4 regions of the Paenochrobactrum pullorum genome follow, and region 2 is predicted to be linked to each of the others. Evidence: riboswitches for the same ligand, from Rfam matches in the RefSeq annotation. Region 2 holds a riboswitch; each other region holds the start of a gene.
What was found. A riboswitch is a leader RNA that binds a small molecule or an ion and turns the genes downstream of it on or off. The one in region 2 is predicted to bind cobalamin.

Region 1 (3,146 bases), on a different contig from region 2:
GAATTCTGACCGTTTCACGCTTTTCGAAATCAACACCATTGAGGTGTTCAATGAAAGTTGTAACAAAATGCTGACGCGTTTGTTCGCCGTCGCTGACGATGTCAATGCCTGCCTGAACCTGATCATCTAAGGCCAGCCGCAATGCGTCTTGTTTGCCTTCAATCAACGCCTCACCTTCCAGTTTCCAAGGCGACCAAAGTTTCTCCGGCTCAGCAAGCCAAGACGGTTTCGGCAGACTGCCGGCGGTGGAAGTTGGCAACAATGTTTTCATATCAGGTAACCTTATGATTGTAATTCATCAAAGAGCGTAATTGGCAGACCATTCTTCGAGAATGGTTTTGTAGGGTTTGATAAATTGCTCTTCGGCAAACTTTCCTTGCTTAACGGCCATCAGGCTTCGTTCTTCACGATCGTAGACGATTTGTGTCAATGAACAGTCGGAATGCTTCAAATCTGGCTGATAAGTTGCACCCGCAACTGAATTGGCATTATAGATTTCCGGACGGTAAATCTTTTGAAACGTTTCCATCGTGGCAATCGTGCTGATAAGCTCAAGATTGGTGTAATCAGCCAATAAGTCGCCGGTAAAATAGAATGCCAAAGGTGCAACACTATCCGGTGGCATGAAATAGCGAACCTGCAAACCCATTTTAGCGAAATAACGATCAGTCGAAGACAATTCATTTTGTTGATATTCGACACCCAATATCGGATGTTCGTTGACGGTGCGAAAATATGTTTTGCTGGTTGACGCACTCAAACAAATGATCGGCGCCTTGCTAAAATAATCTTTGTAAGCTTTTGAATTTACAAAATATTTAAACAAATTTCCATGTAAATCGCCAAAATTCTCCGGCAGGGTGAATTCAGGAAGATTGCGATTATATTCAGGCAGCAATACGCTAAAATCATAATCACGCACATAAGATGAAAAATTATTCCCCACCACGCCTTCAATGCGCTTATTGGTTTTGTGATCAAAAATATTGGTTTTCAAAATTTCTATCAGTGGAAAAGCATCTGATTTTGATTTCGTATCAATATCCATTTCAACAGAAATGATTTCGATCTCGATAGAATAACGATCGCCTGTTGGATTATCCCAATGCGCCAAAGCGTTGAAACGATTATCAATCATTCGCAATGCACAGCGCAAATTTTGTTGACGGCTCTCCCCTCTGGCCAAATTAGCAAAATTCGTTGTAATTCGGGTACTATCTGCCGGCTGGTAATTCTCGTCAAAAGGAATGCTATTAATAGTCAGTTTAAAGTTTTTGGTCATTGCGATACGGCGTCCTAATTCCTGGAATATAACTTGTGTGCGTGTTAACTTTCAGGACTTCATCATTTTCGGGTTACTCAGTCAGTAATTCCTTACCAACTATAAATTTGTGTGATGCGGGACTTATGCCTGACTCAATGAATGAGTAAAAATGATTTGATTTCATTGAAGCATGAGGGATGCTCATGCTTTGTACGGTGTATCATAGAATGCTTGACCAACAGAAAGTGTTAGGGCATTGCTCTTACTGTCAAGGTTTTATGGATGAACAATCCAGAGCTAAGAGGGAATTCGGTTCAATGCCGGAGCTGCCCGCCGCAACTGTAAGCGGCTAGTCATTGCCCATTGATGTCACTGGGTTTGACTTGGGAAGACGGGCAAAAACATTTATCCGTGAGCCAGGGGACCTGCCACGACAAATAACGACCACGGGCGGGGGTGTCCGGGGTGCCGCTTTTGACCGCCATAGCGGCGTTGTTACTGCGTCATATCCGTTCACTGTCGCTAAATGATGGCAGCATGGATGACTAGCTTAAGCATGATGATTAGAAATAAAGATATAAAACAAACAATTAAAGCGGAATTCAATTCTTTGACTGCCGGTAGCCAAATGTCTTCAATGATGACATGTCAGTATTCTAGCACAGCATTAGGCCTCACAGCATGAGTAAAAAACAATTTTTTATAAATTTCAGGTATCACCATGCTAGATAGACAACATCTGGCCATTCTGCGTGAAATAGAGCGCGTTGGTAGTCTGACGGCTGCCGCCGAGCGTCTCAATGTTACGCAATCAGCACTCAGCCACACAATACGAAAGCTTGAGGAACGCTATGGTGTTGCCATGTGGGAAAAGGATGGTCGCAATCTCCGTCTCACTGAAGCCGGACACTATCTTGTCGCATTGGCTCAGCGTATTTTGCCACAAATAGAAAGAGCTGAAGACGTTTTATCTGACTACCGCTACGGCAAAAGAGGCTCGCTTAAAATTGGCATGGAATGCCACCCATGCCATCAATGGCTGATGGGCGTCACAAAACCCTATCTTATGGACTGGCCGGATGTCGATTTGGCACTGACCACGTCATTTGCTGCCGGTGGTGTTTCCGCATTAACGGGATATGAAATCGATATTCTCATTACTCCCGATCCGATCGAAGCAGCGGGTATCCATTACCTGCCGGTCTTCGACTATGAACTTGTGCTTGCTGTTCCAACGCACCATCCGCTAGCTCTTAAAAACCATGCAGAGCCTACGGACTTGTTAGAAGAAACCCTTTTCACTTATCCGGTGCCACCAGAGCGGCTGGATATATTTACGCAATTTCTTGTGCCGGACAATTGCCGCCCCCGCCACCACCGGAGCGTTGAAACAACAGAAATGATGTTGCAACTCGTTGCAGCCGGACGCGGTGTCAGTGCTATTCCAAATTGGCTCGTGTGCAGGGAAGCAGCGACGCTTGGGGTTCATCCGGTACGAATTGGCAAGAACGGGATACAAAAAAGCATCCACCTTGGCTTGAGAAGTGGTGATGAAACCATTGATTACATCGCCGGCTTTCTCGATACATCCCGTCAAATAGCAGCAGTTTAAGTTACTCTTTAAAGGATTGAGGGCATTCAGCTTTTAGTCTTCATGATTCATGGCGATGCCCTGCCCTTCAAAATATACGCTTTATGAATAGCTGCGTCATCACAGCCATTCCAGATGTCTGCCCTCGCGTGCGCCTGTTACACGATAATGATACCGACATTCTCATACGCAGAGCGCACCATCAATATTCGACAATTGAATAGCCCCTAGATTTGTAGATCCTTTGTGACTTAAAAAAGAGGCAAGGAGCCTACGATGGGTAAAGCTAAT
Region 2 (3,146 bases):
AACATATTCAACCCATGTGGGCACATGGTAGCTTTCGGTCCATGTTTCCGGCTGTTCCAGATCTCGCAATAATGCCCATTGTTGCGCACCATCGCGGATGCGCACACGGCGACGATCTGCCATTAAACTCAAAAACTGGTTTACGTCATCCTGATCGATTTTATAATCAATCATTATCATGATCGGGCCGCTGCGCGAGCGAATATCGAGTTTCAGTTCCGGTTCGTTGAAACGATTGACCGGATCAAGGTTGAGCGCATCAAACTCAGGTAATTTGAACATCAGGCCGATAGCCGCGCCGCCGATGAGCACAATACCGGCAATGATAAGTGACAAATCGACACCTTGCGATTCAGCGATAGAACCCCAAACCCAGCTGCCAGTCGCCATGCCTCCGAAAGTTGCAGTTTGATATAATGCCAGTGCACGGCCAACGACCCAACGCGGCGTGGAAAGCTGCACAGTGACATTGAAAAGCGAGAGTGCCAGCACCCAAGCGACACCTGCAGGCAGCAATAACAACCAGCTGAGCCAAAATTGGGTGCTTAACCCTAAAAAGATACAACTTCCCGCGAACATCAAAAAAGCAAGGCGCACGATCCATTCATTGCTCATGACTTCGCGCAAACGTGCACTCAGCATTGCGCCGCCAATAGCACCCAGACCAAAAGCTCCGAGCATCATACCATAGGTGAGCGCATTACCTGCTACCAGATCACGCGCAACAATTGGCAAAAGTGCAAGAATGGCAATGCCGGAAAAGCCGAACAAAAAGCCGCGAAACATGACCTTCAAAAGGTTGGGCGACATCGATACATAGCGAAGACCGGCGGCAATAGCGCGACCAAAAGATTCGCGTGGTAACGTGTTTTGCGATTTTGGCGGCTGCCATTTAAACAGCGCAACCAGCAATGCGATATAGCTGAAGGCATTGAAAATGAATGCCATTGCAGCACCCGCAGCTGCAACAATCAAACCACCAATGGCAGGCCCCACGCTGCGCATCAGATTGAAACCCATGCTGTTGAGCGCAACTGCGGCAGGTAGATCTTCTCGCGGGACAATATCTCCCATGGAAGCTTGCCATGACGGGTTGTGCAGCGCACCGCCGCAGCCGATTAGAAAGGTAAAGCTTAACAATAGCCAAGGTGTGAGAAGGTTGAAATAAGCAAAGACTGCCAGAGCAAGCGATACCAGCAGCATCATGGATTGTGCGGTGAGCATAATGCGGCGGCGGTCGTAATTGTCGGCCAGCGCGCCGGCTGCAAGAGAAAACACCATGACCGGCAACGTAGTGGAGGCTTGCACCAAAGCAACCATATCCTGGGAAGTTGCAATGGTTGTCATCATCCAACCGGCACCGACTGCCTGAATAAGTCCGCCAAGATTGGAAACCAGCGTTGCAGACCAAAGGGCCCGAAAGGTTTTATGCTGGAACGGAGCAAGGGGCGAAGCTCTTTGCGGCACGGCTGGTGCCTCCTCTTTCATGCGCGGTTTTATAAGGAATAGGTGAGTTTGCGACAAGCGGCAAGCGGCAAGCGGTAATATGTTTGAAGACTGTTTTAAAAGGTCGGCAATATGGTTTATTTTTAGTTAAATTATAAGAGTTGTCTTTGTTGGCGATGCTTGCTACGTCCGATAGTGGAAGAGGTTCTGCTTGTGATGAGCAGATGAAAAGGGAACATGGTGCCGACCTTTTAAATCTTGCGATTTTAAGTCTTATTCCGTGACTGCCCCCGCAACTGTAACCGGTGAGTGATTTTTCGAGAAATGCAGATAGCCAAGCATTTCAAACCACTGATGGTTTTTAATCATTGGGAAGGTGAAAGAGAAGCGAAGACCCGGAAGTCAGGAGACCTGCCTTTTTCGGTCACCCATGCACGGATACGGGGTGTGTCCATGCGCGGTCGTCCGTGGCGGTGACATTGAACAAATGTTGCCGTGCGTCCGGATGATGTTTCATTTCCCGACAAGCGGTTTGGTTATTTAATGGTCATTAATGGCCTGTTGCAAACCTTGTTGGGGAGAGTGAATGTTTAGAAAAATTGTTTTGCTCGGCGGTGTCGCTACCGGAGCATTGGTGTTGTTTTCATTTGCTGCACAAGCACAAAGCATTGGAAGCGAAAACAATGAAATTGTACTGAAAACTATTACGGTCACCACACCATTGCGCCGTGCCAGCGCGTTGGAGCGTTCCACTTCGTCGGTGACAGTGATTGATGAAAAGGAGATCGAGCAATCAGCCGCACCTGACCTGCAATCATTGCTGAAAACTTATACTGGCGTGACCATGATCGCAAATGGCGGACAGGGTTCATCATCGGGGGTGTCCTTGCGTGGCTTTTCATCAAGTCAGACACTTGTACTTGTTAATGGCGTGCGTATGGGATCGGCAACATCCGGTACACCCAACCTGTCCAGCATTCCGCTGTCATCCATTGCGCGGATTGAAATCGCCAAAGGCGGGCATTCGGCACAATATGGTGCGGATGCGATGGGTGGAATTATTAATATTATTACCAAGCAGGGTGGCGCTTGCGAAAATGGCAAGGCCTATTGCGGCTCATGGACGACAGGCGTGACCCATCCGTGGGGCGGTTTTGCTTCCGGTAATATTTCCGGCAAATCGACAAACGGTATTGAATATGGTCTGGGTGCCAGCATTCTGGGTACGCAAGGTTATGATTTCACGACATCTCCGATAGAGAATGATCGCGATGGTTTTCTGCAAGGCAGCTTAAACCTTTCATTGGCCAAGGATGTCGAATGGGGGCGGGTCTATATGGACGGGCTTTATACCCGCGGCCGCAACCATTATGATGGTACAAGCAATACAGCATTTGATAGTGCTGACACGCATAATTTTTCCGGTCGCTTTGGCGCGCGAATTGATCATAGCGATGATTGGTTTTCAACCATCGAAGTGACCAGTTCTTTAGATCAATCGAGACAATTTCGTGCTTCCAAAAAAGGCGATACATTTAAAACCCAGCGTTACGGCATTTTTGCTTCAACACAGAAGGCGTTTAACACGGATAAAACCCAGCAGATCATTGTCGTTGGTGGTGAATTTTATCGTGAGAAAGTCGGCGATGTTGAGTATGAAAAGTCCAGTCGCGATTTAAGCGCTTTGTTTGCTCAATATT
Region 3 (3,146 bases), on a different contig from region 2:
CGATGATGGCGGCGAGATTGGCCGTGGACAATGGTTGCAGGCATTGGCCTGCGGTATGCCGACAAGCGTGCATATGAACCCTGTTTTATTAAAGCCGCAATCCGAAACAGGTAGTCAGATTATCGTGCAAGGCAAAGTCCGTGGGCAAGCAAAGGGGCGCGATTATCAGCGCTTGAAGCCGCAATTTATGGATGCGGTAATGCAGTCATGGCTGCACATTTGCGATGGTGCTGATATTGTCTTGGTTGAAGGTGCAGGTTCTCCGGCTGAAATTAATTTACGTCAAAATGATATTGCCAATATGGGCTTTGCCACCAAGGCCGGTGTGCCGGTGGTGTTGGTCGGTGATATCGATCGTGGCGGGGTGATTGCCTCGCTCGTGGGCACTCATACGATTTTACCCGAACAAGACCGCGCCATGATTGTCGGTTTTTTGATTAACAAATTTCGCGGTGATGTGTCGCTTTTTGATGATGGCTTGTGTTCGGTTACCGAATTTACCGGCTGGCCGTCCTTGGGCGTAGTGCCTTGGCTCAAAGCTGTTGGCCGTTTGCCTGCCGAAGATTCGGTGGTGCTGGAGAAGATGGTTGAACCCCAAGGAAAAGCTCTCAAAATTGCCGTGCCGATGTTGGATCGAATCGCCAATTTTGATGATCTTGATCCTTTGAAAGCCGAACCGGATGTGGAACTGGTGATGGTGCGGGCAGGCGACCCCATACCCTTAGATGCCGGATTGATCATTTTGCCTGGGACAAAATCGACGATTGGCGATCTGAAACGCTTGCGTGAAAATGGTTGGGACGTTCAAATTCATGACCATGTCAAACGTGGTGGTTATGTGATCGGCATTTGCGGTGGTTATCAGATGCTGGGGCAAAAAATCAGTGATCCGGAGCAGATTGATGGTGATATTGCAGAAGCTGAAGGATTAGGCCTTTTGCAGATGGAAACCGTTATGAAAGCCGAGAAGATACTCGGTCAAGTACGGGGTAAGGCGCTTGCCTATGACGCAGCTGTCGACGGTTATGAAATTCATTGCGGTGTCAGTAGTGGTGCAGATTGCGTGCGCCCTTTTGCGCTTGTCGACGGTCGTGCTGACGGTGCCGTTTCTGCCGACGGGCGCATTTTCGGCACATATTTACATGGTCTTTTTGCATCCGACAGTTTCAGGGCAAAATTGCTGGAAAAGCTTGGTGTGCGTGATGCAGGTTTAAATTACCGTGCCAGTGTTGATGATGCATTGAATGAGCTTGCTGATAATTTGGAGCAGTATCTGGATATTGAGGTTTTGTTACAATTAAGTTTGCCTGTGAAAATTTAAACATTGATCCACAGTTCAGACTGTCTCAAGTTGATTGACGATCATTGGTACACAGCATAATGTCAGGCCATTGCATCAGGTTTTCATCATCTTATTTGATGAACGAAGAGGGAATGCGAGAAATGCTTGATATCAAGCATTTTGATAGCAGCCGACCCCGCGACTGTAGAGCGGTGAGGGATGTTGCCATGTGGGTTGTTAATACCCGCAGCCACTGGGAAACCGGGAAGGCGGCTTCATCTTAATGACCCGCGAGCCAGGAGACCTGCCTGTTGTAAAAGGCATATTGCCTGCACCTTAGGGGAGGTTTCCTCGCTGCCTGCACGGAGGTTGTCATGGCTGCACACGCTAACAATAGCGCATCGAATGCGCTTTTTTCACTGATTAGTGTGTATAATTTAAGTGCTGCCCCCCCCTTTCAGGAGGTTTCCTTCTTAAGCAGATCATTATTTGCCTTAAAGGTGAAAAGCTACGCATCAGTAGAAGTCGGGGTTTGAATTAAAATGCCCTCGGCTAAAATTACGCTTGTTCTCGGCGGTGCTCGCTCGGGGAAATCAAAATACGCTGAAAACTGCGCTGAGAACTCTGGTCTTCAGCCTTTTTATATTGCGACAGGGCGCGCTTATGATGATGAAATGCGTTCGCGCATCAATCTTCATCAAGACAGGCGCGGCCTGAATTGGACAACCGTTGAAGAGCCGCTTGATCTGGCGGATGCTTTGCTTAAAACAGCCGCACCAAATCATTTTGTACTGGTTGATTGTCTGACGCTTTGGGTCACCAATCTGATGATGGCGGAGCGCGATATTGAAGCCGAAACAGCGCGGCTTTTAGAGACTTTTCCGAAAACTTCCGGCGAGATATTTTTTGTCTCCAATGAGGTGGGATTGGGTATTGTGCCTGACAACCGGATGGCGCGGGAATTTAGGGATTATGCGGGCTTTTTACATCAGCGTGTCGCAGAAAAAGCTCACGAAGTTTACTTTATGGCGGCAGGTTTGTCGTTGAAAATGAAGGGATAGAATATGCAGGGCCAAAAAATGGGTCAAAAGATTCCGGCTACCGTCATTACCGGCTTTTTAGGATCGGGCAAAACCACGATGATCCGTAATTTGCTGGAAAATGCCAATGGCAAGCGCATTGCACTGATCATTAATGAGTTTGGCGATCTGGGCGTTGATGGCGGCATTTTAAAAGGTTGCGGTATTGAAAGCTGCACCGAAGAAGATGTGATTGAGCTGAATAATGGCTGCATTTGCTGCACCGTTGCCGATGATTTCATCCCGACCATGACCAAATTGTTGGAACGCGCAGATCGCCCTGATCATATTGTGATTGAAACATCCGGTTTGGCACTGCCGCAGCCGCTGGTGGCTGCATTCAATTGGCCGGAAATTAAAACGCAAGTGACTGTTGATGGCGTTGTAACCGTAATTGACGCGGCAGCTGTTGCCGAAGGCCGCTTTGCGGATGACCACGATAAGATTGATGAGCAACGTCAGGCTGATGAATCCCTTGACCATGAAAGCCCACTGGAGGAACTTTTTGAAGATCAGATCCATGCGGCTGATCTGATCGTGCTGAATAAAGCTGATTTGCTTGATGAAGCAGCGCTTGTAGCTGTGCGCAAAGATGTGTCGGAACGTTCATCCCGCCAGACCAATATGGTGTCTGCAAGTTTTGGCAAGATCGGTGCAGATATTCTGCTTGGCCTTGGTGTTGGTTCGGAAGATGATATTGCCAATCGCAAATCACATCATGAAATGCACCATGAAAACGATGATGATCACACCCATAGCCATGACGAGTTTGAAAGTTTTGTGGT
Region 4 (3,146 bases), on a different contig from region 2:
ACGCATGGAGAAACCGGCACTTTTAATTTCGTTGATTGTCGCTGTTGCTTCCGGCAGTTTGAACGAAATATTTTTGGTTGAATAGGTCCCTTGAATAGGCTTGAGCTCATTGTTGGCTGGGTCAGCCTTTTCAGTATAAAAACGGGTCATGAAGGCGGCATCAATATCTTTGCCATCCGTTGTACCAATAAGAACAGACATTGGCTCTTTGTTGACGGAGCCGTCATCTTTAGGCACTGAAACGGTCATATCCACTTGAGCCGCTTCAAGTTGCATGGAGGCTATCTGGCCGTTTTTCACATCATTCAATGTGAGATTTTTATATAAAGTCTTTTGCTTTGTATCGAGGAAATTTTGCTCGAACTGTATTTCGGAGACATGAATTTTTTTAGCTGAAAAGCGCTCTACTCTTTCTGCCGGTGTCAGTTTGCTGCTGCCACCAAAAAGTTCGGATAAGACTTGTTTGTTGAAATTGGCATCATCAATTTGAAGCTGGGGAATAGTGATTTTGAACTGAGCGGTTTCAGTCGTAATGCCGGTGGCATCTGCTTTTCCGGTCAAGAATAAAAATTGCGGGCGGCCGTCGAATGTCGCAATATTAATGGTCTGGTCGTTTTTGAGCGGCAAGGTTACATTTTTAAGATGAATATTGCCGAAAAAATCAGCGGAAACCGTTTCCGCTTTACCACCACGTTTTTCAATCTGCTGACGAATATTATTTTGTAAATTATATTTGTAACCGGTTACACCGGCACCAGCCACAACGATGATTGCTACAGTGGTCCACAGAAGCGCTTTGCGCCCTTTTCCGCGAGCGGGTTGAGACTGATCTGACATTGAAACCTCTAAAATCTGCATTTATCATAATTTGCTAAATTGATTAAGCAGTCGCTGCTTTAGTCGCAAGTAAAAAAACATGTCGGTTTGTGTTTATTCGATGCTGATCGAAAAAACTAAACCGGTTGTTGAAATGAATAATAATAGCCGCGCTGATTTAACTCTTGTCTTTGATCAATCTTATCGAGGCTTTTTGTTGGAGATACAAAGCCTTGATTGATCATTGGTGACTTGCAGGATTAAATGGGTTCGATTAGACCTTGTTTGCCGGTTTCCATTGGGAATCAAAAGGGAATCCGACATCGCAAAATGATGAAACGGAACTGCCCCCGCAACTGTAGGCGATGAGCGTGCAGCAACAAGTCACTGTGATGAAAATCATGGGAAGACGTTGCACGTGACGATCCGCCAGTCAGGAGACCTGCCGGCAAAAAACTGTAACGCGGCCCGGACGGGGTGTCCGGGGGGGTGTCGTATGATTTTTGCCACAAGACGCAATAGTGCGTCCGCCATAGCCAGCTTAGAGATAACAGTCGACAAGGCTGCTTTTTACCTATGCTATTGCACCGGCATTCCCTCCCTGTTTTCCGGTCGCCTCACCAACCGGAGACGTACATGTTTCACAAGAGACTGATTGCAGCAGCACTGACAGCTGTCTGTTTTACATTGCCGGCCAAGGCCGAAACCAGCTATCCGCTGAGCCTCAACAATTGCGGCGTTGACCTGCGCTTTGAAGCAGCGCCGAAAAGCACCGTCAGTATCGGTCAGGCAGCAACAGAAATTCTTTATTCTCTGGGTCTTGGTGATAAGGTTCTTGGAACCGGCGTCTGGTTCACCGATGTTTTGCCTGAATATAAATCGCTCAATGACGGCATTGAGCGCCTTGCCGACAATGATCCGAGTTTTGAAGCAATTGTTGCCAAAAAACCTGAAATGGTAACGGTTCAATATGAGTGGCATATCGGCCCGCAGGGTATTATTGCCACCCGCGAACATTTCAATGATATCGGTATTCCAACCTATATTCTGGCAACCGATTGTATGAATAAAGACAATAGTGTTGGTTCGGATGGTACCCGTTCCGATATGTTCAAAATTGACAATGTCTATGCGAGCATTAACGAGCTTTCGCAGATTTTCAACGTGCCGGAAAAAGGCGAAGAGCTGGTTGCAAGCCTGAAAGCGCGTGAAGCAGCAGCGGCAGAAAAAGCAAAATCCTTAGGCCTTGCCGATGCGTCTGCATTGTTCTGGTTCTCTTCGGCAGAAATGGATGTTGATCCATATGTCGCTGGTAGCAAAGGTGCACCTGCCTATATGATGGAAAAGCTTAATCTTCGTAATGTCATTGAAAGTGACGAAGAATGGCCGACTGTCAGCTGGGAGACCATTGCCCGTGCTAATCCGACGGTGATTGTCATCGCTGAAATGTCACGCCGTCGTTTCCCGGCCGATGATGTTGAAAAGAAACTGGAATTCTTGAAGAATGATCCGGTTGCCAGCCAGATGGATGCGGTCAAGAATGGTCATATTATTGTTTTGAACGGTCATGCGATGGATCCTTCCATCCGTAATGTGGCAGCTGTTGAATTTTTGGCAGAAAAACTGGCCGGATTTGACCTGAAATGATTGTAACGACAGCCTCCGGCACCTTTGGCCGCACTGCAATGGTGTGGAAAATCTTTCTTTGGACTGTGCTGGGGGCTGGCGCTTTGATGCTGGCCATCCTCATCGGTGTGGTCATTGGTGAAACGCCATTGCCGCTGGATACAGTGACAGCGGTGTTTGCCAATAATCTGTGGGGCGCCACCCATGAGGTTGACCGGATCGATCAGGGTATTATTTGGTCTTATCGCTTGCCACGCACACTGGTGGCAGCGGCTTGCGGTGCAGGTTTGGCGCTTTCCGGTGTTGTGCTGCAATCTTTGGTACGTAATGCTTTGGCCGATCCCTATCTTTTAGGGGTTTCGGCAGGCGCATCCACCGGTGCCGTTGCCGTAACGGTACTTGGTATCGGCGGCGGCATGATTGGTATTTCCGTTGGTGCTTTCAGTGGTGCAGCTTTGGCTTTTTTACTGGTGGTAGCACTGGCGAAAGCGGCTGGTGGCGGATCGGTGCAGCTTGTTTTGGCAGGGATTGCCGGATCGCAGCTTTTTAATGCACTGACGTCTTTTTTTATTGCAAAATCGGCAAATGCTGAACAAGCACGCGGCATCATGTTTTGGCTGCTTGGCAACTTATCGGGAGTGCGTTGGCCGGATGTAACTTTGGCTGTGCCCGCTGCTTTTTTCGGTTTTTTGGTTTGCCTGTGG

Region 1: linked by a shared signal. The riboswitch ahead of JNC77_RS14565 (LysR family transcriptional regulator) and the one ahead of JNC77_RS14665 (TonB-dependent receptor plug domain-containing protein) in region 2 are both predicted to bind cobalamin.
Region 3: linked by a shared signal. The riboswitch ahead of cobU (bifunctional adenosylcobinamide kinase/adenosylcobinamide-phosphate guanylyltransferase) and the one ahead of JNC77_RS14665 (TonB-dependent receptor plug domain-containing protein) in region 2 are both predicted to bind cobalamin.
Region 4: linked by a shared signal. The riboswitch ahead of JNC77_RS09910 (ABC transporter substrate-binding protein) and the one ahead of JNC77_RS14665 (TonB-dependent receptor plug domain-containing protein) in region 2 are both predicted to bind cobalamin.

Annotation. Positions count from the first base shown of each region.
Region 1 is NZ_JBHEEH010000013.1:65,808-68,953, forward strand. Features, by position in the region: gene JNC77_RS14555 (methionine synthase) at 1-271, opposite strand, end outside; gene JNC77_RS14560 (DUF1852 domain-containing protein) at 299-1,282, opposite strand; cobalamin riboswitch at 1,519-1,711, shown strand; gene JNC77_RS14565 (LysR family transcriptional regulator) at 1,986-2,876, shown strand.
Region 2 is NZ_JBHEEH010000014.1:24,069-27,214, reverse strand. Features, by position in the region: gene JNC77_RS14670 (MFS transporter) at 1-1,467, opposite strand, end outside; cobalamin riboswitch at 1,632-1,879, shown strand; gene JNC77_RS14665 (TonB-dependent receptor plug domain-containing protein) at 2,033-3,146, shown strand, end outside.
Region 3 is NZ_JBHEEH010000002.1:21,029-24,174, forward strand. Features, by position in the region: gene JNC77_RS06265 (cobyric acid synthase) at 1-1,321, shown strand, start outside; cobalamin riboswitch at 1,382-1,608, shown strand; gene cobU (bifunctional adenosylcobinamide kinase/adenosylcobinamide-phosphate guanylyltransferase) at 1,825-2,343, shown strand; gene cobW (cobalamin biosynthesis protein CobW) at 2,362-3,146, shown strand, end outside.
Region 4 is NZ_JBHEEH010000005.1:58,797-61,942, reverse strand. Features, by position in the region: gene JNC77_RS09915 (aq_1923 C-terminal domain) at 1-837, opposite strand, end outside; cobalamin riboswitch at 1,089-1,280, shown strand; gene JNC77_RS09910 (ABC transporter substrate-binding protein) at 1,453-2,463, shown strand; gene JNC77_RS09905 (FecCD family ABC transporter permease) at 2,502-3,146, shown strand, end outside.